2 regions of the Nocardioides sp. F233 genome follow, and region 1 is predicted to be linked to the other one. Evidence: predicted binding sites of a transcription regulator. Region 1 holds the regulator's gene; the other holds the start of a gene.
What was found. The regulator LexA, encoded in region 1, represses DNA repair genes until DNA is damaged. The targets are predictions, from matches to a motif close to TCGAACANNTGTTCGA.

Region 1 (15,424 bases):
GTTGTAGGGGCCGACGATCGCGGCGAGCTCGGCCGAGCGGCGGTACGACGTACCGGTCATCAGCGACGTCACCGTGGCCGCCATCGCGCGACCGCCCTCGGAGTCGTAGCCGAGGCCCATCGCCATGAGGAGGGCACCGAGGTTGGCGTACCCGATGCCGAGCTGGCGGTAGTCGCGGGTGGTCTGGCCGATCGGCTCGGTCGGGAAGTCGGCGAAGCAGATCGAGATGTCCATCGCGGTGATGATCAGCTCGACGGCCTTGGCGAACATCGGGGCGTCGAAGGTGTCGTCCTCGCGCAGGAACTTGAGCAGGTTGAGCGAGGCGAGGTTGCACGAGGAGTTGTCGAGCGACATGTACTCCGAGCACGGGTTGGACGCGGTGATCCGGCCGGTCTCGGGGTTGGTGTGCCAGTCGTTGATCGTGTCGTCGTACTGCAGGCCCGGGTCGGCGCAGGCCCAGGCGGCCTCGCTGATCTTGCGGAACAGGCTGCGGGCGTCGACGGTCTCGATGACCTCGCCGGTCATCCGCGAGCGCAGGCCGAACTCGCCACCGTTCTCGACGGCGCGCATGAACTCGTCGTTGACGCGGACCGAGTTGTTGGCGTTCTGGTACTGGACCGAGGTGATGTCCTTGCCGCCGAGGTCCATGTCGTAGCCGGCGTCACGCAGGGCGCGGATCTTGTCCTCCTCGCGCCACTTGGTCTCGACGAACTCCTCGATGTCGGGGTGGTCGACGTCGAGGACGACCATCTTGGCCGCACGACGCGTCGCGCCGCCCGACTTGATGGTGCCGGCCGAGGCGTCGGCGCCACGCATGAAGGAGACCGGGCCGGACGCGGTGCCGCCGCTGCTGAGGAGCTCCTTGGAGGAGCGGATCCGGGAGAGGTTCAGACCGGCACCGGAGCCGCCCTTGAAGATGAAGCCCTCCTCCTTGTACCAGTTGAGGATCGAGTCCATCGAGTCGTCCACCGAGAGGATGAAGCACGCGGAGACCTGCTGGGGAGCGGTCGTGCCGACGTTGAACCAGACCGGGGAGTTGAAGGAGAAGTACTGGTTGGCCAGCAGCCAGGTCAGCTCGTGCTCGAAGACGTCCGCGTCCGCCGCGCTCGCGAAGTAGCCGTGCTCCCGACCCGCCTTGACGTACGTCGACACGACCCGGTCGATCAGCTGCTTGAGACCGCGCTCCCGCTCCGGCGTGCCGACGGCGCCGCGGAAGTACTTGGTGGTGACGATGGTGGAGGCGTTGAGCGACCAGAAGTCGGGGAACTCGACACCGAGCTGCTCGAAGACGGTCTCGCCGGTCTTCCAGTTGGTCTGGACGACGTCGCGCCGCTCCCAGGTGATCTCGTCGTACGGGTGCACACCCTCGGTGCTGAAGATCCGCTGGATCTTCAGTCCCTTCTTGGTGTAGCGGGCCGTCTCGCTGGGCGTCTGGCTGCGGGCCGTCTCGGTCATGGCTCTCCTGGTCTCCTCTGTCGGCGGTTTCGGCGGGGCGTCGGCGGACAGCAGGAGCAGCGCGGCTCCTGCACAAACGGGGCGGTGCGAATGGGGAAAGGGGAAGGTGGCCCGGCAGGCAGCTTCCCCACTACCTGCCGGGCGTCTGTGGTCAGCCCGTCGAGGCGGGCTGGGCTCCCTCGGACAGCAGCTGGCGCTCGGCCCGCATCAGGGAGATCTCGTTCTCGAAGTCGGCGGCCGAGTCGAAGCCGCGGTAGACGGAGGCGAAGCGGAGGTAGGCGACCTCGTCGAGACGACGCAGCGGCGGCAGGATCGCCAGGCCCACCTCGTGGGCGGCGATCTCGGGGCTGCCGGCCAGCCGGAGCTGGTCCTCGACCTCCTGACCCAGCCGGGCCAGGTCGTCCTCGTCCACCGGGCGACCCTTGCAGGCCTTGCGGACGCCGGCGACGGCCTTCTCGCGGGTGAACGGCTCGGTCGCGCCGGAGCGCTTGAGCACGGTCAGCTGCATGGCCTCGACGGTCGTGAACCGCTTCTCACAGCTCGGCGCCTGGCAGACCCGGCGGCGCCGGATCGAGCAGCCGTCGTCGGAGACGCGGGAGTCGAGGACCTTGGTGTCATGGTGCTTGCAGTACGGACAGTGCATGGGTCCCCTCCTCTCGAGGCTACGACCTGTGGACAACTCCCCCGCCTGTGGAAAAGGTGGGGCGAACTGTGGGTTTCCGCTCCGGTCCTGTGGGTGACGGAGGGTCGCCCTGTGGACTAGATGTGGAGAACTACATCGTTGTAACTACTAGATGTAGTGGTAACCGTACGCCCCGGCCACCAGTGATGCAAGCGCGGGTCACGACGAGTTCGACCGGGGTCCGGCTCGGGCGGAGTTTGCGCAGGTCACCGCCACAAAGGCGGCTTCGCGACCCCTCCCCGACCGGCGTTTCGCCGCGGTACGACGGGCCGCCGACGCCGCCCGGAAGCAGTGGAGGGCGCGTTGGCTGAGCATTCCACCCACCCATCAGGAACAATGACCGCCGTGACGGGTGGCAAGCGGGCTGGCGATCGGGCGAAGGCGAAATTCCGGCCCGCCCTCCTGCTGAGCGCCGCCGGCGGGACCGCGTCCATCGTGGCCTGGGGGTACCTCGTCGTCGCCGCCATCGACTTCGGCGCGACCGCACGCCACGACGGCAAGGGCAGCGCCTGGGCCTTCATGGCCGTCGCCTCGCTGGGCGCCATGCTCTGCCTCTTCCTCACCTTCATGCTGGCCATCCGCCTCTCCCGCGCCCTGGGCATGAGCTCGCACCACCACGAGCCCCGCCCCAAGAAGGACCCGGCCGCCCCCAAGGGCGGCAAGCGCGCGGCTCGCTGAGCTCGCAGCCCCGACGACGCGCGAAGGGCGGGATCCGGTTCGGTCGGATCCCGCCCTTCGTCTTCCCCAGGCCAGTACAGGCCCGATCTCCGCTGGGGTCGAGGCAGCGAAGAAGTCATCTGGTGCGACTAGTGCGTCGGAACCCGCAGCTCCTGGCCGACGTAGACCATGCTGCCGTCGAGCGTGTTGAGCTGCTGGATGGTCTGCATCATGTCGCGCACGTCGTCGCCCGAGGTCGCGGCAGCGTCGCTCGCGATGTCCCACAGCGTGTCACCGGGGCCGACCGTCACCAGCTGGACCTGCGGCGCACCGCCGTCCTCGCGCGTCGCGGCCGAGGCGGCGGCCAGCCAGATCGCCGCGAGGGCGACGGCGGCCAGGGCCAGCAGGAAGACGACCGCGCGGCCGCGCCGGGTCAGCCGGACCTGGCCCCGGGCGCTGGGACGGGCCGCAACGGGGCGGGCAGTCGACGTACGGCGGACAGCGGTGACGCGGGGCGCGACGGTGATGGTGCTCATGGAAACCTCCGGGGGAAGTGGACGGGACCTGTTGTATCCAGGGGGTCCGACGGAAGGTGTTCGATCAGGCGTTCGATCGAACATGTGTACGAGATTAGATCAGGTGTTCGAAGATTTCCAGCACCGTTCGAAAGTTCGTTCGACCGGCGTGTCGCGACACGCGGTTCGAACAGATGTTTGAAACAGGTGGCCAGGTTCGGTTAGCGTCGTCACACGGGCCCGGTCGATCCGGACCACACCACCCGAGCTGATCTGGAGGGCGATCGATGACTGAGCGCAAGGGCACGGAGCGCAAGGGCGACCGCAAGGCGAGCAGTGTCACCGAGCTGCCCGACGGACCGGCCGACGCGACCGGCCTGACCCCGCGCCAGCAGCGGGTCCTGGCCCACATCAAGGACAGCATCGAGAAGCGGGGCTACCCGCCGAGCATGCGCGAGATCGGCCAGGCGGTCGGCCTCACCAGCACCTCCAGCGTCGCCCACCAGCTGCGCACCCTCGAGGAGAAGGGCTTCCTCAAGCGCGACCCCAACCGGCCGCGCGCCCTCGAGGTGTTCCTGCCCGAGGTGATGGCGGCGCGCCGGGCGATGGGGAGTGCCGAGGAGACGACGTACGACGAGACCGGGATCGGCGACGCCGCACCGGCACCCGCCAACGTGCCGGTCGTCGGCCGGATCGCGGCCGGTGGCCCGATCCTCGCCGAGGAGCGGATCGAGGACGTCTTCCCGCTGCCGCGCCAGCTCGTCGGCGACGGCCAGCTGTTCCTGCTCGAGGTCAGCGGCGAGTCGATGATCGAGGCCGCGATCTGCAACGGCGACTACGTCGTGATCCGGCAGCAGCCGACCGCCGAGAACGGCGAGATCGTCGCGGCGATGATCGACGGCGAGGCGACGGTCAAGACCTTCCAGCGCAAGGACGGCAAGGTCTGGCTGCTCCCCCACAACCCGGCGTTCGAACCGATCGACGGCACCAACGCGACCATCCTCGGCAAGGTGACGGCGGTGCTGCGGCGGGTGTGAGGTTTGCCTGACCGGCCGGTGACATAGGGTCTGCTTGTCCTGTCGCCATACCAAAGGCCGGTCCTGATGCCTCGTCGCAGCCACTTCCCCCTCATCGGGCTGCTGTCCACGCTCCTCGCTGCCTTGCTGACGGTGTCCGTCCTCGGCGGCGTCGCCGGGGCGGACGACACCTATCCGGCCGCACCGGCCGGCACCGCGGTCCCCGTCGACATCGACGACACTGTCGCCCAGGCGACCGCGGAGCAGGCCCTCGAGACCGTGCAGGACATCGTCGACACGGCTCCGAGCGCCGCGCCGACCGACACCACGACCGGTGCCGACCTGACCATGGCGCTGCGCGACCTCGCGCTCACCCGCGACGACCTGCCGACCAACCTGCAGGACGACGCGGCGCAGCTGCTCGCGCGGCCCGGCACCGGCTACCGCCCGCCCCCGGGCTCCGGCGGCATCGAGTGCACGCCGGGATCGGGTCTGCCCTGCTACACCGCGCCCGAGGCGGCGCCGCTGTGCGGCAGCGGGATCTGCGTGCACTACGTCCAGGGCGCCTACTCGCCCAGCACCGGATCGGACGCACCTCCGCTCGCGCCGGTCAACTACCCGGCCATCGTGCTCGACGTGATGAAGAACGTCGCCAACCGGTACGTCGCCGCGGGCTACCGGACGCCGGTCAGCGACGGCAACGAGTTCGACGTCTACCTCGCCGACCTCGGCAAGCGCGGCCTCTACGGCTACTGCACGACCGACCAGCGGGTCGCGGGCCACGTGACCGCCGCGGCGTACTGCGTCCTCGACAACGACTACGCCGAGTTCGGCGCGGTGCCCGGCCCGCTGGGCAACCTGCAGGTGACCGCGGCCCACGAGTACTTCCACGCGGTGCAGTTCGCCTACGACGTCAACGAGGACAGCTGGCTGCTCGAGGCGACCGCGACCTGGGCCGAGGACGAGGTCTACCCGGACATCAACGACAACCGCCAGTACCTCAAGGGCGGTCCGCTCGGTCAGCCCGCGCAGCCGCTGGACCACCGCAGGGGCCTGGCCCCGTACGGCGCGTGGATCTTCTTCAGGTACCTCAGCGAGCACTTCCCTGCGGACTCCGGCGGCATGCCCGTCATCGTGCGAGACATCTGGGACCTGGCTGCCGGGTCGGCCACCTCGCGGCAGGCGATCAGCGCCGCCCTCGCCGCGCGCGGCACCGACCTGCGCACCCAGTTCGGGCGGTTCGCCGAGGCCAACCGGCGCCCGGCCCTGAACTACTCCGAGGGCGGCGCCTATCCGCGGGCCAAGCTGTGGCGCGGCGTGAAGCTGTCGCCCGCGCGCCGGTCGGTCTCCGACTCGGTCGAGCTCAAGCACCTCGCCTCGCGGACCATCCGCTTCAAGTCGAAGTTCCGCGGCAAGGCCCACCTGCGCGTCCACGTGGACGGCCCGAAGCGCACGAAGGGCGGCTACGTCCTGGTCACCATCAAGAAGAAGGGCCAGGCGCCGGTCACCAAGCTGGTCAGGATCAACCGCAAGGGCGACAAGACCAAGCGCTACCAGTTCGGCAAGAAGGTGCAGTGGATCGAGATCACCTTCGCCAACGCCGGCAAGAAGGACTCGACCGCGAAGGTCAGCGCGACCGCGCGCTGAACCGGCTGATCCAGGCTGGCCCCGACGAAGGTCGTGGGTCAGGCCCGGCCGCTGAGGCGGCCGAGGGCCTGACGCACGACCTTCGGGTCGTTCGTGGTCCACATCGGCGGCAGGCTGGCCTTGAGGAACGAGCCGTAGCGGGCGGTCGCCAGCCGAGGATCGAGTACGGCGACCACGCCACGGTCGCTCGTCGTACGGATCAGGCGCCCGGCCCCCTGCGCGAGCAGGAGCGCGGCGTGCGTCGCGGCGACCTGCATGAAGCCGTTGCCGCCCGCCTGGTCGGCGGCCTTCTGGCGTGCGCTCATCAGCGGGTCGTCGGGGCGCGGGAACGGGATCCGGTCGATGATCACCAGCTGGCAGGTGTCGCCGGGGACGTCGAGACCCTGCCACAGGCCGAGGGTGCCGAACAGGCAGGTGTGCGGGTCCTCGACGAACTGGCGAGCGAGCTCGGGCAGCTGGGCCTCGCCCTGGGCGAGGGTGGTGAGGTGGGGCAGCGTCTTGCGGACGTGCTCGGCGGCAGCCTCCGCGGCCCGGCGGCTGGAGAACAGTCCGAGGGTGCGGCCGTCGGCCTGGTCGACCAGCTCGGTGATCTCGTCGAGCTGGGCCGGGCCGAGGCCGTCGCGACCGGGCGGGGGCAGATGGCGGGCGACGTACAGGATGCCCTGCTTGGCGTAGTCGAACGGGCTGCCGACGTCGAGCCCGCGCCACGGCTGGGCGTCGTCGGGCCAGTCCTTGCGCGGCGCCTCGGGCGCGACCCGCTCGGACGGCTTGAGCCCGACCGAGCCGGCGACGGTCGCGAAGTCGCCGCCGAGCATCAGCGTGGCCGAGGTGAGCACGACGGTGTTGTCGGAGAGCAGCTTGTCGCGCATCTGGGCCCAGACCTGGAGCGGCGCGACGCAGAGCATCGGCGGGATCCGGTCGGTGCCCTCGGTGCGCCAGAGCACGTCGGCCTCGGAGCTGGCGGCCATCCGCTCGGCGGTGGTGAGGACCTCCTGGACCATGCCCTTGGCCTGGGTCATCGCGGCGTCGGGGTCGCTGCCGGACTCGGCCTTGGGGAAGGCGCCGACGCAGGCGCGGGCGGCGTCGCGGACCAGCACCAGCGCGTCGGCGAGCGCCTCGGGGACCTGCTCGAAGCGCCCGGCCGGGGCGTCGGTGATCGCGGCGCGCAGCGCGTCGGCGGCGTCGGCGAGGTCCTCGGCCTCCTCCCCCTCGACGTGGCGGATGCTGCGCCGGGCGGCCCGCTCGACCTCGGCGGCCCACAGCTCGTCGGTGGCGGCCTGGGTGACCCGGGCGGCGAGCTCGTGGGCCTCGTCGATCACGACGGCGTCGTACTCCGGGATCATCGGGATCCCCTCGACCGCGTCGATCGCGAGCAGCGAGTGGTTGGTGACGATGAGGTGCGACTTCTGCGCCTTCTCCTTGGCGCGCTCGGCGAAGCACTCCTCGCCGAAGGGGCACTTGCTGGCGCCGACGCACTCCCGGGCGGTGACGCTGACCTGGCGCCACTCCTTGTCGGTGTGCCGCGGGGCGTCGTCGCGCTCCCCCGTCTTGCGGTCCTCGGCGGCCTTCTCGGCCCAGCTGCGCAGCTCCAGGACCTTGCGGCCCATCGCGCCCATGGCGTCCTCGGCCTGGATCAGCTGGCCCTGGTCGTCCGGCGCACCCTCGCGCACGCGGTGCAGGCAGGCGTAGTTGGAGCGCCCCTTGAGCACGGCGTACGACGCGTCGACGCCCGGGACCGTGCCGACGGCCTTCACCAGGCGCGGCAGGTCGCGCTCGACCAGCTGGTGCTGCAGCGCGAGGGTCGCGGTGGCGATGACGACGCGCTGGTCGTGGAGCAGGGCGGGGACGAGGTAGCCGAGAGACTTTCCCGTGCCGGTGCCGGCCTGGACGAGGAGGTGCTCCTTGTCGCCGAACGCATCGGCCACGGCCTCGGCCATCGCGACCTGGCCCTCTCGCTCCTGGCCGCCGAGCGCGGCCACCGCCGTCGCGAGCAGGTCGCGGACCGGCGAGGTCCGGTCGGCAGCGGTGGTGGTCACCGGGAAACCCTAGAGGGTGGCGCCGACGTTCCCGCGCGCCCCTCCACAGCTCCCCCGCGTTCAGCGGAACGGACCGTCGCGGACCACCCCGAGCACCTCGTCGACGGTGATGCCGTGCGGGTCGACGTCGGCCAGCCACCAGGTCGCACCGGCCGCCTCGAATGCGGCCAGGTCGGCCGAGGCGGGGAGCGCCACTGCGACGTCGTACGGCGTCCCGGCGGTGCCGGCCTCCACCCGCAGCCCCCGGATCCGGTCGACCGCCCCGGCCAGCTGGTCGGGGTGCTCGAGGTTGACCGGGACGAACCCGTCGTGGCGGGCGGCGCGGACGAGCGGGCGACGGTTGCCGGGGAATCCGGCCGTCCAGACCGGGACCGTGCCGTGGACCGGCCGCGGGAGGAAGCGGACGCCGTCGATCGTGCCGCCCGGGCCGCGGTGGTGGACCTCCTCGCCGCTCCACGCCTGCCGCAGGACGGCGAGGGCGTCGTCGAGCAGGACGGCCCGGCGGCGGTCGTCGACCTCCTCACCGAAGCGCGAGAACTCCTCGCCGAACCGGTCACTGCCGAGGCCGGCACCGAGGACCAGCCGGCCGTCGCTGAGGCGGTCGAGCGTGGCGGTCTGGCGGGCCACGACCTGCGGCCGACGGCGCGAGAGCGGGGTGACCATCGGGCCGAGCCGCAGGCTCGAGGTCGCCGCCGCGACGGCGGCGAGCGTCGTCCACGGGTCGGCGACCGCCCGCACGGGCTCGCGCCAGCGCAGGTGGTCCCAGACGAAGAAGCCGTCCCAGCCGTGCTCCTCGGCCGCCACCGCCAGCCGTACGACGGCCGCCGGGTCGGCGAGGTCGTCGAACAGCGGCACCCAGATCGCCGACCGCAGCGAGCTCATGACGTGTGCTCCACGAGCTCGGCGACGAACCGGTCCCAGGCGGGCACGAGGACGTCGTGACCGGACCCGGGCAGCACGACCAGCCGGGCGCCGGGGATCGTGTCGCGCAGCGCCTCGCCGTGGGCGGGCGGGAACACCGGGTCGAGCTCGCCCTGGACGACGAGGGTCGGGACCCGCAGGTCCGCGAACCCGCCGCCGCGGGGACCGTCGAAGTCCATCGCGACGTGGTTGACCAGGGTGGCCCGCAGGTCCCGCGTGCGCGCGACGTCGGCGGTGGCGAGCGCCCGGGTCGCGTCCTCGTCGAAGTGAGGTGAGCCGCCGGCGTACGCCCGGAACGCCTCGACGAGGTACTCGACGACGGCGGCCGGGTCGTCCGGGTCGGGGTCGGGCGGGACGTCGAGGGAGCCCATCGGCAGCTCGCCGGTGGTGGTGCTGACCAGGGTGAGCGACCGGACCCGGTCGGGGTGGTCGACGCCGAGGACGAGGACGACGCCGCCGGACATCGAGCGGCCGACGACGTGGGCCCGGTCGACCCCGAGGGCGTCGAGCAGGGCGACGGCGTCGGCGGCCAGGTCGCGCAGGCCGTAGCCGGGCTCGCCTGCCGGGAAGCTGGTGGAGCGGCCGGTGTCGCGCTGGTCGTACCGGATGACGTACCGGCCGGCGGCGGCGATCCGGCGGCACAGCTCGTCCTCCCACCACAGCATCGAGGCGCAGGCGCCGTGGACGAGGAGGACGGCCGGGGCGGCCGGGTCCCCGAAGGTCTCGGCGACGAGGGTGATGCCGTTGCAGTCGTGTGCGGTCTCGGTCATGCCAGCGACGCTAGGCTCGCGGCAGCATCGTGAAAAGCGATGCTTTCCGATAGTCATGATCGCTGCTTACGATCATCGCCATGTACGAGCTGCGCCACCTCCGGGCCCTCGACGCCATCGCGGTCGAGGGCACCTTCGCCCGCGCCGCCCAACGCCTGGGCTACACGCAGTCCACGCTGAGCCAGCAGGTCGCGGCCCTCGAGAGGTCGGTCGGCGGCGCGGTGTTCGACCGGCCCGGTGGCCCGCGCCCCGTACGCCTGACGCCGCTCGGGCGGGTGGTGGTCACCTCCGCACGCGAGGTGCTCGGGGCCGTGGGCGAGGCCGAGGAGTCGGTCGCGCGCTTCCACGCCGGCGACGGGCGGGTCGACATCGGCACCTTCCAGACGGTGACCAACGTGCTGCTGCCGCCGGTGGTGCAGCAGCTGCGGGACGCCCATCCCGGCTGCGACATCCGGCTGGTCGAGGACGAGGCCGCCGTGCCCGATCTCGGCGAGCTCGACGTCCTCTTCTTCGACCGCCCCGGCCCCGACGACGTCGACAGCACGCTGCTCCTCGAGGACGAGCACGTCCTCGTCGCACCGCCGGGCTCCTTCCCCGACGGACCGGTGGCGCTGGACCTGCTGCACGAGGCGTCCGTGGTGGCGCTGCCGCCGATCTGCGACCAGCGCGAGGTCGAGGACCACCTCGCCGCGCGTGGCATCGTGCCGAACGTCGTGTTCCGCACCGCCGACAACCAGGCGGTCACCTCGATGGTCCGGGCCGGACTGGGCTGCGCGGTGATGCCGGTGCTCTCGCTCGGCTGGCCGGAGCGGCCGAGGGGCGTCGTGCTCCACCCGCTCGCGCCCGCACTTCCGCCGCGTCGGGTCTTCGCGCTCTCCCGCGGCAGCCTCTCGCCCCTCGCCGCGGAGGTGGTGGAGCTGGCGGCCCGGATCGCGCAGGAGGTCAGGGACGCGGGCGGCTGCGCTGGGTGAGCAACACCCGGACCCGCTCGGCGACGCGGTCGCCGAACACCCGGTGGCCTGCGGCGTCGGGGTGCAGCCGGTCGGGTTGGAAGGTCAGCGTCGTGTCCAGCATCGAGAGGTACGGCGTCCCGTGGCTCGCCGTCAGCTCGGCCAGCCGGGCGTCGACGGCCGCGACGTCGTCGTACGGCAGGAGCGGGACGGCCGGCGGTCCGACGACCAGTACCGGGCGGTCGCCCAGGGAGCGCATCAGCCGGCCGTACCCGGCGTCCAGGTCGGCCAGCGGCTGGTCGGCGTCGTTGAGCCCGCCCTCGACCACGACCAGGTCGACGCCGGCGAGCCGGTCGCGCGCGGCACGGGTGGCGTAGGAGACATCGCCACACGGGCTGGCGCCTCGGGTGAAGCCACTCCCGGAGAAGCCGTCGACCCGGACCCGGCCGGGCAGCCGCACGGGCCACGACTGGTCGGGACGGACACCCGCGCCCACGGAGTAGGAGTCGCCGATCACCAGCACCCGCGCACCCGATCCGGTCACCAACGCTCCCCTCTCCTGGGCCCGCTCCCCCTTCGTCGCGCACGGGTCCGGGCGCGCGCCGGCGCGGGCCAGCAGCGTCGTGCTCGCCGCCATGGCGAGGACGATCGCGAGCAGCCCGAGCAGGAGTCGGTGCCGAGTCACGCCGGGATCATCCGTCGTACCCGGCAATCAGGTTGCCGAATTCGGGAAATCGGAACCGAATTGCCGGGTACGACGAGGAAACCCGACCTCAGGCAGAGGCGAGGAGCAGGCGCGAGGACATGCCTCCATCGTGCCCGGCCGCCGGCCGTCGTACGTCGGCGCTCCGGCCACCTTCGGGTAGCCGATCGGATGACTCCGGCGTCCCCCGGGATACCGGTCAGACGGCGTACGCCGCCAGCTCGCCGGCGAGCGCCTCCGTGGCGCGGCCGGTGACCCGGGTGCCGTCGGCGGTGTGCTCGAGCGTGCCGATCTCGCCGTCCTTGTGGATGCGGTCGATGAGGTCGCCGCGCGCGTAGGGCACCAGTGCGGTGAACTCGACGCGCGGTCGCGGGAGCTCGGCCTCGACGGCCGCGACGGCCGCGGCGATGCCCTCGCCGGTGCGGGCGGAGACCGCGACGGAGTGGGGCTCGCGGCGCAGCACCCGGTCGACGACGACGGGGTCGGCGGCGTCGATCTTGTTGACGACGACCAGCTCGGGGACCTCGGTCGCGCCGATCTCGGCGAGCACCTCGCGCACCGCGGCCAGCTGGCCCTCGGGGTCGGGGTGCGAGCCGTCGACGACGTGGACGATCAGGTCGGCGTCGGCGACCTCCTCCAGGGTCGAGCGGAAGGCCTCGACCAGCTGGTGCGGGAGGTGCCGGACGAAGCCGACGGTGTCGCTCATCGTGTAGACACGGCCGTCCGCGGTCGCCGTACGACGGGTGGTCGGGTCGAGCGTGGCGAACAGGGCGTCCTCGACGAGGACGCCGGCGCCGGTGAGGCGGTTGAGCAGCGAGGACTTGCCGGCGTTGGTGTAGCCGGCGATCGCGACGGAGGGGATCGCGTTGCGGCGCCGCTCCTGGCGCTTGGTGTCGCGGGTCCCCTTCATCACCTTGAGGTCGCGGCGCAGCTTGGCGATCTTGTCGTTGATGCGGCGGCGGTCGGTCTCGATCTTGGTCTCACCGGGACCACGACCACCGATGCCGCCACCGTCGGCGCCGACCCGGCCACCGGCCTGGCGGGAGAGGTTGCCACCCCAACCACGCAGCCGCTGCTTCATGTAGCTGAGCTGCGCGAGCTCGACCTGGGCCTGGCCCTCCTTCGACTTCGCGTGCTGGGCGAAGATGTCGAGGATCAGGGCGGTCCGGTCGACGACCTTGACCTTGACCCGGTCCTCCAGGTTGCGCAGCTGGGAGGGCGCGAGCTCGCCGTCGCAGATGACGGTGTCGGCACCGGTCGCCTGCACGATCTCGCGCAGGGCGTCGACCTTGCCGCGACCGATGTACGTCGCCGGGTCGGGCGACTGGCGGCGCTGGTAGATCGCGTCGAGCACCTCGGAGCCCGCGGTCTCGGCGAGCAGCGCGAGCTCGGCCATCGCGTTCTCGATCTCGGAGATGGCACCGCCGGTCCACACCCCGACGAGGACCACACGCTCCAGGCGGAGCTGGCGGTACTCGACCTCGGTGATGTCCTCGAGCTCGGTGCGCAGGCCGGCAACGCGGCGCAGCTCGTGGCGCTCGACCAGGTCGAGGTCGCCGGTCGTCAGGTCCTCGGGATCGGGCTCGTCGGCGTAGCCGGACTCGAAGTCGTCGAATTCGGTGTCGGGGTCGTCCCAGCCCTCGGTCGCACGCAGCGCGGCGTCGAGGGAGAAGTCTTCAGCACGGTTCGTCATAGGCGTATCCAGCGTAACGACGAGACTGCAGAGATGCTTCCCGATTACCTCGCGGTGGTCACCGGGCGACCTGCTCCGGCTCGAGCGCCCGCTCCCACAGCACGCTGCCCGCGCCGTCGTGCAACCGCACGGTGAGGACGCCGGACGCGGCGAGGTCGAGCTGGCCGAAGTACTGGTTGGTGGGCCGGGGAGCGACGTCGAGCTTGCCGACCTCGGCCTCGCCCTGGGAGAAGACGACCTCGGGGCCGAAGGTCTGGTCGAGCTCGTCGTCCTTGAGCCAGAACGGCGAGGAGGCGACCGGACCGGAGATGAACTCCCAGAACGGGTCGAAGTCGGTGAAGGCCGCCTTGTCGGGGGTGTAGCGGTAGGCGGCGGTGTAGTGGACGTCGCCCGTGAGCCAGATGACGTTGCGGACGCCGTGGCGCTTGATGGCCGACAGGATCCGTGCCAGCTCTGGCTCGCGGCCGAGCGGGCGGCCGCCGTCCTTGTTGGCGTAGCCGTCGAGGTCGGTGATCCGGTTGGTCGGCGCCGACAGGGGCATGTCGGTGCAGATCGCCTTCCAGGTCGCGGTCGAGGAGCGCAGGCTGCTGATCAGCCACTCCTCCTGCTCCTGGCCCAGCAGCCCGGCCTGCGGCCGGTCGGCGGCGACGGCCGGGTCGGTGTCGGGGTTGGGTCCGCGCCAGCTGCGCATGTCGAGGCAGAACAGGTCGAGGTGCTGGCCGCGCGGGACCCGGCGGTAGAGCCGCCGGCCGACGAAGCCGTCACCGCCGGCGGAGACCAACCGCTTGACCGGGACCGGCTGGTACTCCTGCCAGGCCCGCCGCCCCCGCAGGGCCAGCACGTCGGCCCGGCGCTCGCCGTACCGCTCGTCGTCGATGGTCTCGCCCGGCCACCAGTTGTTGCAGGTCTCGTGGTCGTCCCACATCGAGACGGTCGGGACGGAGGCGTGGAAGGCCTGGACGTTGTCGTCGCGCAGCGGGTAGCGGTGCCGTCCGCGCAGCTGGTCGAGCGTCTCGGAGACGGCCATGACGTCCTCGGTGAGCTCGTTGTGCCAGGTGGTGCCGTCGGGCAGCAGCACGGTCTCGTCCATCGGCTCGTCGGCGTAGATCGTGTCGCCGACGTGGACGAAGAGGTCGGGGCGCAGCCCGAGCATGGTGCGGTACGTCGTCAGCCCGCCGCGGGCGCGATCGATCCCCCACCCCTGGCCGCAGGTGTCGCCCGACCAGACGATCGACTGCGCCGCGGCGTGGATGGGCGCGGTCGCGAAGGTGAGGTGCTGCGGCGCGCTGCGCTCGCCGTCGGGGCTCTCGAACCAGACCTCGGCGTCGTACGGACGGCCGGGGGCCAGTCCGGTGAGGTGCACCCGCGCGGTGAGGTCGGCGCGCTCGTCCGTCCACGGCCCGCGGACCAGCCGCCGCTGCCGGCCGTTGCTCAGCAGGCGGACCATCAGCCGGCTCGGGGTCGCCGCACGCGACCAGATCACCGCGGAGCTCGTGGTCACCTCGCCGCTGCGTACGCCGGAGGTCAGGTCGCGGCGACGCTCGACGAAGGCGGGCGCGCGGCCGAGGAGCCCGAGGGCGGGGATCGAGGCGCCGGACAGGCCGGCCACGATCGTCGTACGGCGGCCGACCCGGAGCTCTCCCAGGCGGTCGGTCAGGCGGGTCTGGTCGTCCCAGAGCAGCGTCACGTTGCGTCAGGCAACCGCCTCGCGACGACCGGGTCCTGAGCGGGACGCTGCGCGTCGGTGAACACGGGAGGGACAACACGGAGGACACCGTGGGACGGAACACGGCCGCGCAGGCATAGCGACACCCGGGGGTGCGTCGTTGCCGTGGTGTGCGTGCTCTACGGCCGGGGGGCGAGAGCAGGACCTTCATCCTCTTCGCCTCCGTCATCGTCATCGTCATCGTCGGCAGCTTCCTGTTCCTGCGACCGGGGTCGCCGGAGAGCGCCGTCGACCCCGACAGCGGGGCCAAGGACGAGCAGACCCTGCCCACCGAGATGCCGTCGGCCGAGCCGAGCGCGTCGCCGTCCGCCACGGCGTCCGGCACCGCCGACGCGACGGGGCTGTTCGGCGGGCACACGGCCGGGCTCGGCGTACCGCCGGGCCTGCAGGGGGCCGGTGACTACTCGCAGCTGCCCAAGCACAAGCTGACCGTGACGATGTCGACGGAGGGTGTGCTCGGCACGGTCGCGTGGATCATCCCGACCAGCGTGGAGAACCACGAGGGCACCGCGGTCGTGCGCAGCGGCAGCTGGTCACTGAGCACCACGGTCTACGGGAACCCGGACTACGCGGTGGTCTTCGCCCAGCAGGGGCGGGTCGACCAGCCGGTGCACTGCACCATCACGGTCGACGGTCGGGTCACGGAGCGGCGC
Region 2 (15,424 bases), on a different contig from region 1:
AGGCCGAGGCCACCCACATCCCCGAGCAGTTCGAGGTCAGCATCGAGGGCGCCGAGGCCGGCACCCAGATCCACGCCGGCCAGATCGCGCTGCCGTCGGGCGTCACCCTGCTGACCGACGCCGAGACCCTCGTCGTCAACGTCACCGAGCAGGCCGCTGCTGAGCCCACCGCCGAGGAGGCCGCCGAGGCTGCCGCCGAGGCTGCTGGGGCCGGCGACAGCGAGTGATCACCAGCCGGCTCAGGTGGTTCCTGGGCCGACTGATCTCCCCGGCGCGGACGTCCGCGCCGGGGAGCACCGCCGCACCCGACGAGGAGACCTTCGTGGCTGACGCGACCAGCGCCGACGTCTGGCTCGTCGTCGGGCTCGGCAACCCCGGCCCGTCGTACGCCGGGCACCGGCACAACATCGGCTACCTGGTGGTCGACGAGCTCGCCCGCCGGATGGGCAGCGGCTTCCGCGCCCACAAGACCGGCCGCGCCGACGTCGTCGAGGGCCGGCTCGGCGCCCCCGGTGTCGCCAGCCCCCGGGTGGTGCTGGCCAAGTCCCGCTCGTACATGAACGAGTCGGGCGGCCCCGTCAAGGCGCTCGCGACCTTCTACAAGGTCCCCGCCGACCGGGTCATTGCGATCCACGACGAGCTCGACATCGACTTCGGCACGCTGCGCATCAAGGTGGGCGGCGGCGACAACGGCCACAACGGCCTCAAGTCGATGCGCTCCTCGCTGGGCACCGGCGACTTCTACCGGGTCCGGGCCGGCATCGGTCGCCCGCCGGGTCGCCAGGAGGTCGCCGACTTCGTGCTCTCCAACTACGGCACCGTGGAGCGCAAGGAGCTGCCGTTCCAGATCGACTCCGCGGCCGACGCCGTCGAGTCGCTCATCGCCGACGGCCTCGAGAAGACCCAGTCGCGGTTCAATTCCTGACGTGTCCTGCCCAGCGGCACGACTGCGCCCGGCTTCGACCGGCCCACTACGCTGACCGCGTGACTTTCGAGCCCGGAACCCCCGCTCCCGAGGTCGTCGCCGACGACCACCGCCTCGCTGCCTGGCTGGCCGAGGAGGCCGGCCGCCGTCTGCTCGAGGTGCGCACGGAGGGCCTGGAGGGCAAGGAGCTCAAGGACGCCGGCGACCGCGCCGCCCACGTGCTGCTCATGGACCTGCTGGCGACGTACCGCCCCGACGACGCGGTCCTCTCCGAGGAGGCGCTGGAGAGCGCGGCAGACAAGGACGCCCGGCTCACCGCGGCCAAGGTCTGGATCGTCGACCCGCTCGACGGCACCCGCGAGTTCTCCGAGCCGCCGCGCGACGACTGGGCCGTGCACGTCGCCCTCTGGCAGGACGGCCGGCTGATCGCCGGCGCCGTCGCGCAGCCCGCACTGGGCGAGACCTTCAACACCGGCACCCCGCCGGTCGTCCCGGCCCGCACCTCGCAGCGGCCGCGGATCGCGGTCTCGCGCACCCGCCCGCCGGCCTTCGTCGAGGCGCTGGCGAAGGAGCTCGATGCCGAGCTGGTCCCGATGGGCTCGGCCGGCGTGAAGATGATGTCGGTCGTGCGCGACGTGGCGGACGCCTACGTGCACGCGGGCGGCCAGTACGAGTGGGACTCCGCCGCGCCGGTCGCGGTCGCGCGCTCCGCGGGCCTGTTCACCTCGCGCGTCGACGGCAGCGAGCTGGTCTACAACCAGGCCGACGTCTACCTGCCCGACGTGATCGTGTGCCGCCCCGAGCTCTCCGAGCAGATCCTCGCCTTCATCAAGGCCAACGGCACCGACTGACGTCTCGGCATGGCTGACGAAGGCACCGAGGAGCGCAGGACGCGGATCGACTGGCCCGCGACCTTCGCCGGCGCGGGCGCGGCCGTCACGGTCGCCGTCCTGCTCTCCACGCTCGGCGCCGCCGGCACCCTGATCGGCGCCGCCCTCGGCAGCGTCATCGCGACGGTCAGCACCGCGCTGTACAAGCAGGGCATCGAGTCCAGCCGCCGGCGGGTGGCCGAGGTGCAGGCCGCGGCGTTGCAGCGCGACGCGGCCCGGGCGCACCGCCACGTCGAGGCCTCCGAGGTCGTCGAGCCGGAGCTCGTCGAGGCCGGGGACGACGAGGCGATCGACCCGGTCGCCGCGCTCGGCCGTCGCTGGGCCGCACTGCCGTGGAAGCGGCTCGCGATGCTCGCGGCCGTCGTCTTCGTCCTCACGCTGGTGGTGATCAGCGCCATCGAGCTGATCGCCGGCAAGAGCGTCTCGACGATCACCGGCGGCACCGACGGCAAGGACCGGACCTCGATCGGCGGGGTGCTCGGCGACGGCGGCAGCAAGGGCCAGGACAAGAAGCAGGAGCTGCCGGCCGAGGAGACGCCGACGCCGACGCCCACGCCGACCGACCCCACCAGCACCGCTGCCCCGACGGAGCCCACCACCCCGGCCACGCCGACGGAGGCCCCGACGCCGACCGAGACGGCCACCGTGACCGAGACGGTCACCCCGACCCCGGCGCCCTCCGCGACACCCAGTCCGTCGGCGACGACGACCCCCTGACGCCGAAACCGGTTGCCCGGGCGCCGGTTCCCCGGCAAGGGTGGGCGCGTGACGTCGTACATCTCGCACACCACCGTCGACTGCGCCAACGCCTACGAGCTCTCGGAGTGGTGGAAGCCGGTCCTCGGCTACACCGACCTCCCCGGCGACCCCAACCTGCCGGGGCACGAGGAGTGCATGATCATCGACCCCGACACCGGCCACCAGGTGCTGTTCATCGAGGTCCCCGACCGCAAGGTCGGCAAGAACCGGGTGCACTTCGACCTGCGCCCGCGCACGGGAACCCGCGACGAGGAGATCGAGCGCCTGCTGGCGTACGGCGCCGTGCAGGTCGCCGACCACCGCGGCATCCACGGCCCCGGCAGCGGCTGGGTCACCTTCGCCGACCCGGAGGGCAACGAGTTCTGCGTGGTCCGCTCGCAGGGCGAGCTCGACAGTTCCGCGTGATCAGAACACGTTGAGCGGCCGGAACTGCACGGAGATCCGTGGTCCGGCCGAGGCGACCTTGGGCACGGCGTGCTCCCAGGTCCGCTGGCAGGAGCCGCCCATGACCACCAGGTCGCCGTGGCCCATCTCGACCGCGAACGCCTCGTCGCGGCGCTCGGGGTCACGCGGGCGCAGGTGCAGCCGGCGCGGGTCGCCGACCGAGACGATCGCGACCATGGTGTCGTCGGTGGAGCCGCGCCCGATGGTGTCGCCGTGCCACGCGACGCTGTCGCGCCCGTCGCGGTAGTAGCAGCAGCCGGCGGTGCGGAACGGCTCGCCCAGCTCGGCGGCGTACCGCTGTGTCAGCCGCTCCCGGGCGGCGGTGAGCGCCGGGTGGGGGAGCTCGTCGCCGATCATGTAGGTGAAGACGAGTCGGGGTACGTCGACCACCCGGTCGTACATCGCCCGCCGCTCCGCGCGCCACGGCACGTCGCGGACCAGGGTTGCGAAGACCTCGTCGGCGTCGGGCAACCAGTCGCGCGCGACGTCGACCCAGGCGCCCGCGCTGAGCACGCGGCGCTCGGTGGTGACCTCGCTCGCCGCGGCGTCGAACAGACTGGTCTGGAAGTCCACCGTCATGGACCGAGGATACCCCCGGATCGAACAGGTGTTCGCATGGCGCGCTCGGCAAAATTCCGTGCGTTCCGGGGACGGCGCGCCACGGAGATCCCTAGTCTCAGGCGCGCAGCGCGCCAGCACCAAGGGGGGTCGATGAGCCGCTCGCTCAAGCACGTGACCATCCGTGAGTACGTCCGGGGCCTGGTCGCCGGCAGCGCACCCGGCACCGCCGCGCCCTCCGAGCGGGACCTGGTCGACCGCTTCGGGGTCGCCCGGATGACGGTGCGCCAGGCGCTGGACGCGCTGGTCGGCGAAGGAGTGCTGGAACGGGTGCCCGGTCGGGGCACGTTCGTCGCCGCGCCCCGTCGTACGGCGACCGGTGTCATCGGCTTCACCGAGGAGATGGCCCGCCGTGGCATGGTCGCCGAGGCACGCACCCTGGTCGCCGAGCGGGTCGCCGCCGGCGACGGGCTCGCGACCGCGCTGCAGGTCGCCCCGGGCTCGCCCCTGGTGCGCTGGCGGCGGCTGAGGATGGCCGACGGCCGGCCGGTCTGCCTGTCGGAGACCTACCTCGTCGAGCGGCGGGTCCCGGGCCTGGTCGATGCCCTGCCCAGCAGCCTGTACGACGACCTCGGCGACCGCGGCCTGCGCCCCACCTGGTCCGAGGACGTGCTCGCCGCGTGCGCGGCCGGCTCGGAGGAGGCTGCGCTGCTCGAGGTGCGGAGCGGAGCGCCGGTGCTGCGGCTCGACCGCCGGGCGTGTGCGGAGGAGGTCGTGGTCGAGGTCTCGCGCACGGTCTACCGCGGCGACCACCACGCGGTCAGCCTGCTGCTGCGCGGCTGAGCCCGCCGATCAGGAGAGTCCGCCGAGCGGCGCGACCTCGATCCCGGACTCCTCGCAGACCCAGGTCGGGGCGGGGCCGCCGAGGTCGGGCTCGATGTGCAGCGCGTGCACCGGCGCGTCGTCGCAGGCGGTGCACCGCGGCCACAGACCCTCGCGCGCCTGCCGGCCGAACCGGTCGGCGAGCCCGTCCTGCACGTCCTGGGCCACCAGACCGGCGATGAACGGCGCGCCCTCGGGCCACTGCTGCAGCCACCACCGGCGCTCGGAGCAGGCGTCCTCGAGCAGGGTCACGGAGTCCGGCGTACCGAGGGCGCGGGCCTGCAGGTCGGCCAGCACCTGCGCTCGGGCCCGGAAGATCACGCTGTCGTCCACAGGTCCATTGTGCGCGGGTTTGGTGACGGGGCGGTCCGGGGCATTGCAGCCGGCACCGCTCCCGACCCGCGGGAGCCACCGAGAGGGGACCGCCATGACCCTGTCCGCCGTGTGGGGCGACCTGGACCGGCTCGACGACGAGATGGCCGAGCTCGCGGGGCAGGTCGCCCAGCTGACGTCGTACGCCGGGCGCTGGGTCTGCCAGCGGGCCGGCTTCGCGCCCAGCCCGCTGTGCCTGCTGCGTCCGCTGGCCGAGCTGATGGACCTGCTGGCCGAGGGCTTCGGCGACCTGCGCGTCCTCGCGCTCGACGACTGGGGCGACCTGCGGCACGGCGTCGCGTTGACCCGCCTGGACCTGCGGGCGGTCGACGACGGCGTGGCCGGCCTGGTGCCGGTGGTGGCGGGATGACCGCCGAGCCACTGGTGCTGCCGGAGCCCGCCCTCGGACCCGAGCGGCTGCGTCACGACGCGGAGTTCCGGGCGTTGGACCGCACCTTCGACCGCATCCGCGACACGGTCAACACGGGCATCGACGTCCTCAACGACCTCGGCTGCGGGCTGCGCCGACTGCCCGAGGAGAGCCTGCAGGAGCTGGTCGTGCTGCCGCTGACCGGCGACTACCGCCGGATCAGGCAGAACGCCACCGCGATCGGGTACGTCGACGCCGCGCTGACCCGCTACGCCGCCTCCACCGCCCGGCTGGCGCTCGCGGTCGGCCCGTGCTGGGAGGGCGAGGCCGCGGCGTCGTACCTGCACCGCCTGGGGCGGCACGCTGCGGCCGCACGCGGCGCCGGCGAGCTGCTGACTGTCGCGGTCCCGGTGTTCGAGGAGGTCGCCCGGTTCGCCGAGCGGCTGGCCGTCGAGGTCGAGGAGCTCGTCGTGGAGCTGGTCGAGAAGGGCACCCGGCTGATGACCCGGCTGCTCGCCCGGGTCGCGGGGCCGACCGGCTGGGCGGTCTTCGGGGCGGAGGTGGCGTTGCACGGACTGGACGCCGTCACCGACCTCGTCGAGGACGCCCGCCGGCTGGTGGCCATCGTCGACCGGCTCCTCACGATGAAGGAGGAGGTGATCGACCGGGTCGACGAGCAGCGCGACCGGCTGGCTGAGCTCAGGCGGGTCGCCGACGTCGCCCGGGAAGCGCTAGGCAGGTAGCCGGGCGAGCTCGCGCGCGACGTTGGCCCGCGCGGTCTGCTCCCACTCGCTGCGCCCGTGGGCGGTCCGGAACAGGGCAGGGGTGTCGGTCAGTGCCCGCAGCACCTCGGCCCGGCCGGCGGCGAACACGTCGTCGTCGAGGTGGGCGTACTCCGAGCGGACCGCGGCGACGTACTCGTCGTAGCGCTCCTGCGCCGCGGCGAGGATGGACAGGTCGGCGTCCGAGAGCGCGCACCCGTTGGCGTCGTCGGGCTCCGGGCGGTGGTGCTCGGTGAGGCGCACCAGCCGGGCCACCTCGGCGACGGTCGCCTCGTCGGCGTGGGCAGGCAGCGTGTCCTCGGCCCAGGCAGCCGAGCGCTCCTCGGCGTCCCGCTCGCCGTCGTACACCGCGTCGTGGAACCACGCAGCGAGCAGCACCGGCGTGCGGTCGTACGCCACCCCGGCGGCAGCGAGCTCGTCGAGCCGCTGCAGCACCTCGGCGAGGTGGCGGGTGCCGTGGTGCCCGCGGCTCGGGTCGCCGTAGGCCGCCAGCAGCTCGTCGCGCAGGGCGTCGGCACCGGTCAACGGCCAGGGCAGGTCGGTCACCTTGGGATGGTCGTCCTCCATCCCGGTATTCAAACCGACTGCCCCGGCCGCTGTCACCGCTGGGGTCCCTCAGTCGCCCTTCACGTTCACGATCTGGCGCAGCACGTGCCGGACCTCGACGAGGTCGGCCGCGTCGGCCATCACCCGGTCGATGTCCTTGTAGGCCGCCGGGATCTCGTCGATGAACGCGTCGGTGTCGCGGTAATCGATGCCCGCCATCGCCTCCCGCAGCTGCTCACGGGTGAAGGTCCGGCGGGCCTTCGACCGGGAGTACTCCCGGCCCGCGCCGTGCGGCGCCGAGTTGAGCGCGACCGGGTTGCCGCGTCCGCTGACGACGTACGACGCCGTCCCCATCGATCCCGGGATCAGGCCGGGCCGGCCCTGCTCCGCGTTGATCGCGCCCTTCCGCGACAGCCACACGTCCTTGCCGAAGTGGCGCTCCTGCTCGGTGTAGTTGTGGTGGCAGTTGATCTCCTCGACGCGCTCGAGCTCGTCGGCCGACCCGAGGCCGACCCACTCGGCGAACTGCCGGACGACCCGGTCCATCATCTCCTCGCGGTTGAGCAGGGCGTAGCGCTGCGCCCACCGCATCTCGCGGATGTAGGCCCAGAACTCGTCGGTCCCCTCGGCGAGGTACGCGAGGTCCTTGTCGGGGAGCTCGATCCACCACTTCGCGCAGAGGTCGCGGGCGACCTTGATGTGCTTCTGCGCGATCTTGTTGCCGACGCCCCGCGACCCCGAGTGCAGGAACAGCCAGACCCGCTGCTCCTCGTCGACGGTCACCTCGATGAAGTGGTTGCCGGACCCGAGCGTGCCCAGCTGCAGGTCCCACTGCTTGACGTACCGGCCGGGCTCGAAGCCCGCCTGCTCGGCCAGCGTCGTGAGCTCGGCGAGCCGCCGCTCGGTGTGCTCCCTGCTGATCGTGCGGTTGGCGGCGCCGGCCGAGAGCGGGACCGCCCGCTCGATGGCCTCCCGCAGCGGTCGCCGCTCGGCGGGCAGCTGGTCGGTGGTGAACCGGGTGCGCACGGCGATCATGCCGCAGCCGATGTCGACGCCGACCGCGGCCGGGATGATCGCGCCGAGGGTCGGGATGACCGAACCCACCGTCGCACCCAGGCCCAGGTGGGCGTCCGGCATCAGCGCGAGGTGGGGGTGGATGAACGGCATGGTCGCCGTCGTCACCGCCTGGTCGCGCGTGCCCTGCTCGAGGATCGAAGCCCAGCTGAGGAGCTTCGGGGTGATCTTGTCCATCGTGGTGTCCTGCGTCGTGGCCCTTCTCGTGTCCCGGGTCCGCCGGGTGCGGACCGGCGCACGAGGCTAGGTGCCCGGAAATGCGTTGCGCACGTCATTTTGTCCAGCGGTAGCCGCATCCAGACGCTGTCCGGGCCGCCCAGCTCGTCGGCGGTGCGATGGGTCTCGACGAACCCGTGGTGCTCGTAGAACGCGCGGGCCCGCTCGTTGCCGGCCATGTGCGCCAGCCGGATCTCGCTCGCGTCACGGCCGGGTCCCGCCACGACCGCGGCAAGCAGTGCCGTCCCGGCGCCCGTGCCCTGCGCCACGGGCACGACGTACAGCTTCCAGATGTCGACGACGTCGCCGTCGACCGAGTACGTCGCCACGCCGCTCACCTGCCCGTCCGACTCGGACACGAGCACCAGACCGGCGGCGATCGCCTGCGCGGTCCCCTCGGGCGACCACCAGTCGGCCAGGCCGCGGTGCCCGCCTCAGCGCTCAGCCTGCTCGCGCAGCCAGGCGGCGAGCACCTCGTTGATCCGCAGGCCCAGGTCGACCTGGGCGGCGAAGGGTTCGTCGGCGTCCATCCGCTCGTGCAGGTCGAGCAGCGCCGCCGTCTCGGCCTCGACGTGCTCGAGGTCGCGGGCGAAGACCTGCCTGCGGTCGGCAGGGGCGAGGAGCTGGTTGAGGAACAGCCGCACGGCGCTCTCGTTGCGCTGCGACCGGTCGGGCTCGTCGTCGACGAGCCAGCGGCGCAGCTCGCTCCGGCCGTCGTCGGTGAGGGCGTAGGTCTTGCTGCCGCGAGGGCCGCGGTCGACGACCTCGACCAGTCCGCCCGCCTCGAGGCGGGCCAGCTCGGGGTAGATCTGGCTGTGCCGCGCGTGCCAGGCCGAGCGCAGCGAGACGTCGAACATGCCCGAGAGCTCGTAGCCCGTCGAGGGCTTGCGGGCCAGCAGGCCGAGGATCGCGTGGCGCAACGACATGACCTGAGCCTACTGGTGCCGTCAGTTTTGACATGTCTAAATTGACATGTCATTTTCGACATGTGAATGCACCTGATCTCGCCCCGCGCCGGCGGGCCCTGCTCTGGGCCGCCGTGGTCGCCGGGCTCCTGCTCGCCATGCTCGACCAGACCATCGTCGGCACCGCCCTGCCGCGGATCGTGAGCGACCTCGGCGGTCCGTCCTGGTATGTCTGGGCCTTCACCTGCTACCTCGTTCCGGCGACCGTGCTGCTGCCCGTGGCGACCCGACTCTCGGACCGGACCGGTCGCCGCGACATGCTGCTGATCGGCATGGGCCTGTTCGTGGCAGGCTCGGCGATCTGCGCCGGCGCCGGCTCGATGCCCGTCCTGGTGGCGGGCCGTGCCACCCAGGGGGCCGGGGGTGCGGCCCTTGAGGCGCTGAGCTTCCTGGTCGTCAACGAGCTCGCCCGTGACAGCAGGAGGGGAGCGGGGCAGGCCGCGATCTCCGCGGTCATGGCGCTCAGCTTCGTCGCGGGTCCGCTGATCGGCGGACTGCTGACGGACCACGTCGGCTGGCGATGGGCGTTCCTGGTCAACGTCCCCGTCGGCCTGGTCGCCATGGTGCTGCTCGTCCGCTCGCTGCCGGCGTCCTTCGGGCGCACCGAGTCCCGTCGGGTCGATGTCGACCTCGCCGGCATCGGCTGCCTCGTCGTCGGCATCGGCGCGCTCCTGGTCGCCCTCAACCGGCACCAGCAGCTCGGCGACTGGCTGCTGCCGTCCACCGGTGGCGCGCTCCTGTGCGGTGTCCTGGTCATCGTCGTGTTCCTCCGGGTCGAGGCCACCGCTGCGGCGCCGATCGTGCCGCTCAGGCTGCTCGCCGACGCGGCGTCGCGCCGGCTGCTGGTCGCGGGCGCCTTCGCGACCACCGGCCTGTACGCGTGCGTCCTCCTCGTCCCGCGCTGGTACCAGCACGACGGCGGGGTCGATGCGACCGGGGCTGGCGTCCGTGTCTACCCGCTCCTCGTCGCGCTGCTCGTGGGCGTCAACGTCGGAGCGGTGCTCGTCAGCAGCGGAGCGCTGCGTATGCCGTTGCTTGCCGCCAGCGCGGTGACGGGGGTCGGCGCGCTCGCCTTCCTCGCCCTCGGTACGTCGTCCTCGGGCCTGGTGCCGCTCGTGGCCATGGCCGTGCTGGGGCTCGGCATGGGGCCGCAGCTGTCGGGCCTGCAGATCGCGCTGTCGCGGACCGTCGCGCCCCGGGACCTCGCTGCGGCGATGGGGACGCTGCTGCTCGGGCGACAGGTCGTCGGAGCGGTCGCGCTGGCCGCGGCCGATGCGCTGTACCGCAGCCGTTCGGCGACCGACGGTTCCGCGTCCGGGACCGGCTGGGCGATCGCCTGGGTCGCGGGTGCGGGTGCCCTGGCCGCCGCGATTGCCCTGGCGGGGGTGCGTCGCCGCCTGCCGGTGGCGCCCGAGCCCGTCGCGGCCTGAGAAGCGGGACGGCCCGAGAGACGCGTCGCGTCTCCCGGGCCGTCCGTGTCGTGCGTCAGCCGACCACCGGCACGTTGGCGAGCGCCTCCGCGAGATCGGCGTCCGACAGCGGGTCGTCCTCGAGCTTGCCGCTGAGGAAGCTCTCGTAGGCGCCGAGCTCGAGCAGACCATGGCCGGACAGGCCGACCACGATCACCGGCGAGGTGCCGGCCTCGGTCGCGGCGAGCGCCTCACGGCGTACCTGCGCCAGGGCGTGCGACGACTCGGGCGCCGGGACGATGCCCTGGGTGCGGGCGAACTCGACGGCGGCCTCGAAGCACTCGCTCTGGTGCAGTGCGGCCGCGTCGATCAGGCCCTCGTTGACGGCGTGCGAGACCAGCGGCGCCATGCCGTGGTAGCGCAGGCCGCCGGCGTGGATCGGCGACGGGACGAAGTCGTGGCCGAGCGTGTGCATCTTCATCAGCGGCGTGAGGCCGGCGGTGTCGCCGAAGTCGTAGCGGTACTCGCCACGGGTCAGCGTCGGGCACGAGCTCGGCTCGACCGCGAGGATCCGCGGCGCCTGGTTGCCGGCCAGCTTCTCGCGCAGGAACGGGAACGCGAGGCCGGCGAAGTTCGAGCCGCCGCCGGCGCAGCCGACGACCAGGTCGGCCCCGGTCTCGCCGGCCTTGGCCAGCTGGAGCAGCGCCTCCTCGCCGATGACCGTCTGGTGGAGCAGCACGTGGTTGAGCACCGAGCCCAGCGCGTACTTGGCCTCCGGGTCCTGCGCCGCGACCTCGACCGCCTCGGAGATCGCGATGCCGAGCGAGCCCGGGTGCTCGTCGGGGAACGCCTTGCCCGACTCGGTCAGCCTGCTCGGCGAGCGGTGCACCGTGCCGCCGAACACCTCGATCAGGGTGCGGCGCTGCGGCTTGGTGTCGTACGACGCCCCGACCTGCCACACCTCGCAGCTCACGCCGAACAGTGCGCTGGCGTACGACAGCGCCGTGCCCCACTGGCCGGCGCCGGTCTCCGTCGTCAGGCGGGTGATGCCGTTGATCTTGTTGTAGTAGACCTGCGGCACGGCCGTGTTGACCTTGTGCGAGCCGGCCGGCGAGACGCCCTCGTACTTGTAGTAGATCCGGGCGCTGGTACCGAGCTTCTCCTCCCAGCGGCGGGCGCGGTACAGCGGGCTCGGCCGGTACTGCCGGTAGACGTCGAGGACCGGCTCCGGGATGTCGACGTACCGCTCGGCGGTGACCTCCTGCGCGATCAGCTCCGGCGGGAACAGCGGCGCCAGGTCGTCCGGTCCGACCGGCTCGTGGGTCCCCGGGTGCAGCGGCGGCGGGGGAGGCGTCGGCAGGTCGGCGACGATGTTGTACCAGCGGGTCGGCTGCTCTTCCGGCGCGAGGGTGTACATCACCTGGTCGTCGCTCATGGGGCATCCTCTCGGGTCGGGTCCTCGGACCTCGGATCCTAGGCCTGCCCCGTGCGGCTGCTCCGGCCGTCCGCACCGCAGTAACACGCCGTCCACCCGTCTACCTGTCGCTTGTCCGCGGGAAACAGCCGAAATCGGGGCCTCTGCTGCTGACAACCGCCGGGAAGTCGCGTGGACAGCGTGTTACTGCGCGAGCTGCGCGGTGCCGCCTGTCGGACGCCGGTGCCTCGCCTGTCGGACGCTGACCTCGATCGACCGCGCCTCGTAGGGCAGGATTCGGGGTGTGAGTGCTGACGACGCCCGGGCCGAGCTCCACCGACTCCGGTCGAGCATCGACAACCTCGACGCCGCCCTCGTGCACCTGCTGGCGGAGCGGTTCAAGTGCACCGAGGCGGTCGGTCGCCTCAAGGCGCGTGCCGCGATGCCACCGGCCGATCCCGCTCGCGAGGCGGTCCAGATCGCGCGGCTGCGGTCGATGGCGGAGAGCTCGGGGCTGGACCCGCACTTCGCCGAGAAGATCCTCAACGTGATCATCGCGGAGGTCATCCGCAACCACGAGCAGTTCGCCGAGGAGAACGAGGACTGACGCTCGCCGGGGCTTGTAACTAAGGGTTACAGGTCGAATTCCGGTGTCACAACGCCCGGGTAGTGGCAATTGCGCCCGGGTAGTCGGTCCGCGCCGCTGGGCAGGCTCGGTCTGTTCGGACGACCCGGGGTGGGTGGATCGATGCGCGATCTCCCCGGGCGTTGTTGCTGCTACCCGGGTGCTGTGGTGCCTGTTTTCGTGACGTAACCCTTAGTTACAAGGGCGCGCAGGTATGCTTAACTGCGGTTAACGAAATCGCGGAGGAGGGCCCCGATGTACGTCGCCGCGTCCGACCTGGACGCCCTTCGCCTGTCGCTCGGCGAGGGGCCGCAGTCGGCGATCAAGGTGCTGATCGCCGTCTTCCTGCTGGGCATCGCCCTCGACACCAAGCCGTCCGACCTGCGGGCGGTGCTGCGCCGGCCGCTCGTGCTGGTCGTCGGGCTCGTGGCGCAGTTCGCCGTGCTGCCCGCGGTCACCCTGATGCTGTGCCGGGCGCTCGACGTCGGCGGCTCGGTCGCGCTGGGGATGCTCCTGATCGCCTGCTGCCCCGCGGGCAACCTCTCCAACCTGCTGACCCACCGCGCGCAGGGTGACGTCGCGCTGTCGATCGCGCTGACCACCTGCTCCAACGTGGTGGCCGTGCTCGCGACCCCGGTCGCGTTCGCGTTCTGGGCCGCGCGCCACCCGGCGGCCGACGCGCTGCTCCACGACATCCGGCTCGACCCGGTCGAGATGGGCGTCGAGGTGGCGCTGCTCATCGGACTGCCGTTCGTGATCGGGCTGGTCGTGGCTGCGCGGCGCCCCGACCTCGCGGCGCGGTGCCGGCGCCCGGTCGAGGTCGCGGTCCTGCTCGTGCTGCTCCTGATCATCGTGGCCGGCCTGGCCAGCCGCGGCAGCATGATCGTCGAGCACCTGGGCGAGGTCGCGTTGCCGGCGATCACGCAGAACGCGGTCCTCCTGCTCATCGGGTACGCCGTGGGCCGGTCCCTGCGGCTCCCGCCGGCCGGGGTGCGGGCGATGAGCTTCGAGATGGGCGTGCGCAACACCGCGGTGGGCCTGGTCCTCGCGCTGGCCTACTTCGACCAGCTCGGCGGCGTCGCGCTGGTGGTCGCCTTCTGGGGACTGTGGGACGTGCTCGCGGGCCTGACCCTGTCGACGCTGTGGCGCCGCCGGTCCGCGCCCGTCGCCGAGCCGGTCCGATGAACTCGCTACGTCGTGAGCGCGCGGGGCAGGTGCGCCGAGCCGCGCTCGACCAGCGACTCCAGTCCGCGCCGGGTGGCGGCCGCGTCGTCCGCGCCGACCGCGTCGGCGAGGCCCGCCTCGAACTCGGCGTGGAAGGCGGTGGCGCAGGCGAGCGCCGCGCGTCCCCGCTCGGTGACCCGGACCGCACGCACCCGCCGGTCGCTCGTTCCGGTGCGCTCGAGGTAGCCGGCCCTCAGCATCGGGTCGATCGCCTTGAGGGTGCCGGGGCTGCTGAGGTCCATCCGCTCGGCCAGGTCGCGCAGGCTCAGCTCGTCGTCGCCGAGCGTGCGCAGCACCCACCCGCTGCGGACCGTGAACTCCTCGAACCCCGCTGCGGCCAGCCGCTCGTGCAGGGCGTCGACGAACACGACGCCCGCGAGGCTGAGCAGCACGCCGAAATCCGTCACCCGAGCATCGTAGGAGCCAGCGCGTGAGCGAGACCCCCCTGGCCGGACCCGTCATCGCCCGTACGGCGGCCGGCTCCGCGCCGTACCACCCGCCACGCCCGCGCCCGGCCGGCAGGCCGAACGTGCTGGTCGTCCTGCTCGACGACATCGGGTTCGGTCAGCTCGGGACCTTCGGCGGCGAGATCGACACCCCGACGGTCGACCGGATCGCCGGGCAGGGCCTGCGCTACAACCGCTTCCACGTGACCGCGATGTGCTCGCCCAGCCGCGCGTCGCTGCTGACCGGCCGCAACGCGCACGCGGTCGGCATCGGGTTCCTGGCCGACATGCCGACCGGCTATCCCGGCTACAGCGGGCGGATCCCCGCAACCGCTGCCACCCTGCCCCGCATCCTGCGTGACGCCGGCTGGAACACGATGGCCGTCGGCAAGTGGCACCTCACGCCCCGCAACGACCGCACCGCAGCCGGTCCGTTCGGCACCTGGCCGCTGGGGCAGGGCTTCGAGCGCTGGTACGGCTTCCTCCACGGCGACGCCAACCAGTGGACCCCGACGCTCTACCGCGACAACTCGCCGGTCGAGCCGCCGGCGACGCCGGAGCAGGGCTACCACCTCACCGAGGACCTGGTCGACGAAGCCGTGCGGATGGTGCGCGACCAGAAGCACGCCGCCCCCGACAAGCCGTTCCTGATGTACCTCGCTCCCGGTGCCGGGCACGCACCGCACCAGGTCCCCGCCGAGTGGATCGAGCGGTACGCCGGCCGCTTCGACGACGGCTGGGAGGCGGTCCGCGAGCGGACCTTCGCGCGGCAGGTCGCCGCGGGCGTCGTACCGGCCGGCACCACCCTGCCTCCGCGGCCGGAGTGGGTGCAGGACTGGGCAGAGGTCGGCGAGGACGAGCGCCGCCTGTTCGCGAGGTACGCCGAGGCGCATGCCGGCTTCATCGCCCACTTCGACCACCACCTCGGCCGGCTGGTCGACGCGCTGGAGGAGATGGGGATCCTCGACGACACGATGATCGTGCTCACCTCCGACAACGGTGCGAGCGCCGAGGGCGGCCGGGTCGGCTCGCTCAACGAGCACCGGTTCGGGTTCGGCGTCGCCGACGACCTCGACGACAACCTCGAGGCCATCGACGACATCGGCGGCTGGCGTGGCTACAACCACTACCCGTGGGGCTGGGCCTGGGCCGGGAACACCCCGTTCCACCTGTGGAAGCGCTACTCCTGGCTCGGCGGCGTCCGTGTTCCGATGGTCCTCAAGCCGCCACGCGGTGTCGCCGCGGCCGGGGATGTCCGCGAGCAGTGGTGCCACGTCGTCGACCTCGCGCCCACGATCCTCGACCTGTGCGGGGTGGCCGCACCGGAGCAGGTCGACGGCGTGGCCCAGCAGCCGATGGCCGGCGCCTCGCTCGTGTCGACGATCCGCGACGCCGCGGCACCCTCGCCCCGCACGACCCAGTACTTCGAGATGCTCGGCTCCCGCTCGATCATCCACGACGGCTGGAAGGCGACGACCGACCACGTCTCGACGGGCGTCGACGACGAGCGGCTGATCCCCGGC

Region 2: ACZYRU_RS25115 (alpha-ketoglutarate-dependent dioxygenase AlkB) is a predicted target of LexA. The motif match lies at 3,618-3,633, and genes of this name have one in related genera.

What each region holds. Positions count from the first base shown of each region.
Region 1 is NZ_JBVASH010000001.1:1,050,397-1,065,820, reverse strand. Features, by position in the region: gene ACZYRU_RS05090 (vitamin B12-dependent ribonucleotide reductase) at 1-1,455, opposite strand, end outside; gene nrdR (transcriptional regulator NrdR) at 1,607-2,098, opposite strand; gene ACZYRU_RS05080 (hypothetical protein) at 2,474-2,815, shown strand; gene ACZYRU_RS05075 (LysM peptidoglycan-binding domain-containing protein) at 2,944-3,330, opposite strand; gene lexA (transcriptional repressor LexA) at 3,597-4,346, shown strand; gene ACZYRU_RS05065 (MXAN_6640 family putative metalloprotease) at 4,413-5,972, shown strand; gene ACZYRU_RS05060 (ATP-dependent DNA helicase) at 6,011-8,008, opposite strand; gene ACZYRU_RS05055 (LLM class flavin-dependent oxidoreductase) at 8,069-8,890, opposite strand; gene ACZYRU_RS05050 (alpha/beta fold hydrolase) at 8,887-9,699, opposite strand; gene ACZYRU_RS05045 (LysR family transcriptional regulator) at 9,780-10,670, shown strand; gene ACZYRU_RS05040 (SGNH/GDSL hydrolase family protein) at 10,642-11,334, opposite strand; gene hflX (GTPase HflX) at 11,552-13,045, opposite strand; gene ACZYRU_RS05030 (alkaline phosphatase D family protein) at 13,104-14,732, opposite strand; gene ACZYRU_RS05025 (hypothetical protein) at 14,882-15,424, shown strand, end outside.
Region 2 is NZ_JBVASH010000008.1:124,584-140,007, reverse strand. Features, by position in the region: gene ACZYRU_RS25140 (50S ribosomal protein L25/general stress protein Ctc) at 1-227, shown strand, start outside; gene pth (aminoacyl-tRNA hydrolase) at 323-925, shown strand; gene ACZYRU_RS25130 (3'(2'),5'-bisphosphate nucleotidase CysQ) at 985-1,776, shown strand; gene ACZYRU_RS25125 (hypothetical protein) at 1,786-2,532, shown strand; gene ACZYRU_RS25120 (VOC family protein) at 2,581-2,979, shown strand; gene ACZYRU_RS25115 (alpha-ketoglutarate-dependent dioxygenase AlkB) at 2,980-3,597, opposite strand; gene ACZYRU_RS25110 (GntR family transcriptional regulator) at 3,730-4,419, shown strand; gene ACZYRU_RS25105 (DUF8819 family protein) at 4,429-4,791, opposite strand; gene ACZYRU_RS25100 (hypothetical protein) at 4,886-5,200, shown strand; gene ACZYRU_RS25095 (hypothetical protein) at 5,197-5,943, shown strand; gene ACZYRU_RS25090 (HD domain-containing protein) at 5,932-6,549, opposite strand; gene ACZYRU_RS25085 (RtcB family protein) at 6,598-7,779, opposite strand; gene ACZYRU_RS25080 (GNAT family N-acetyltransferase) at 7,707-8,183, opposite strand; gene ACZYRU_RS25075 (PadR family transcriptional regulator) at 8,253-8,744, opposite strand; gene ACZYRU_RS25070 (MFS transporter) at 8,807-10,213, shown strand; gene ACZYRU_RS25065 (TrpB-like pyridoxal phosphate-dependent enzyme) at 10,269-11,627, opposite strand; gene ACZYRU_RS25060 (chorismate mutase) at 11,911-12,213, shown strand; gene ACZYRU_RS25055 (bile acid:sodium symporter family protein) at 12,487-13,416, shown strand; gene ACZYRU_RS25050 (MarR family winged helix-turn-helix transcriptional regulator) at 13,422-13,862, opposite strand; gene ACZYRU_RS25045 (arylsulfatase) at 13,886-15,424, shown strand, end outside.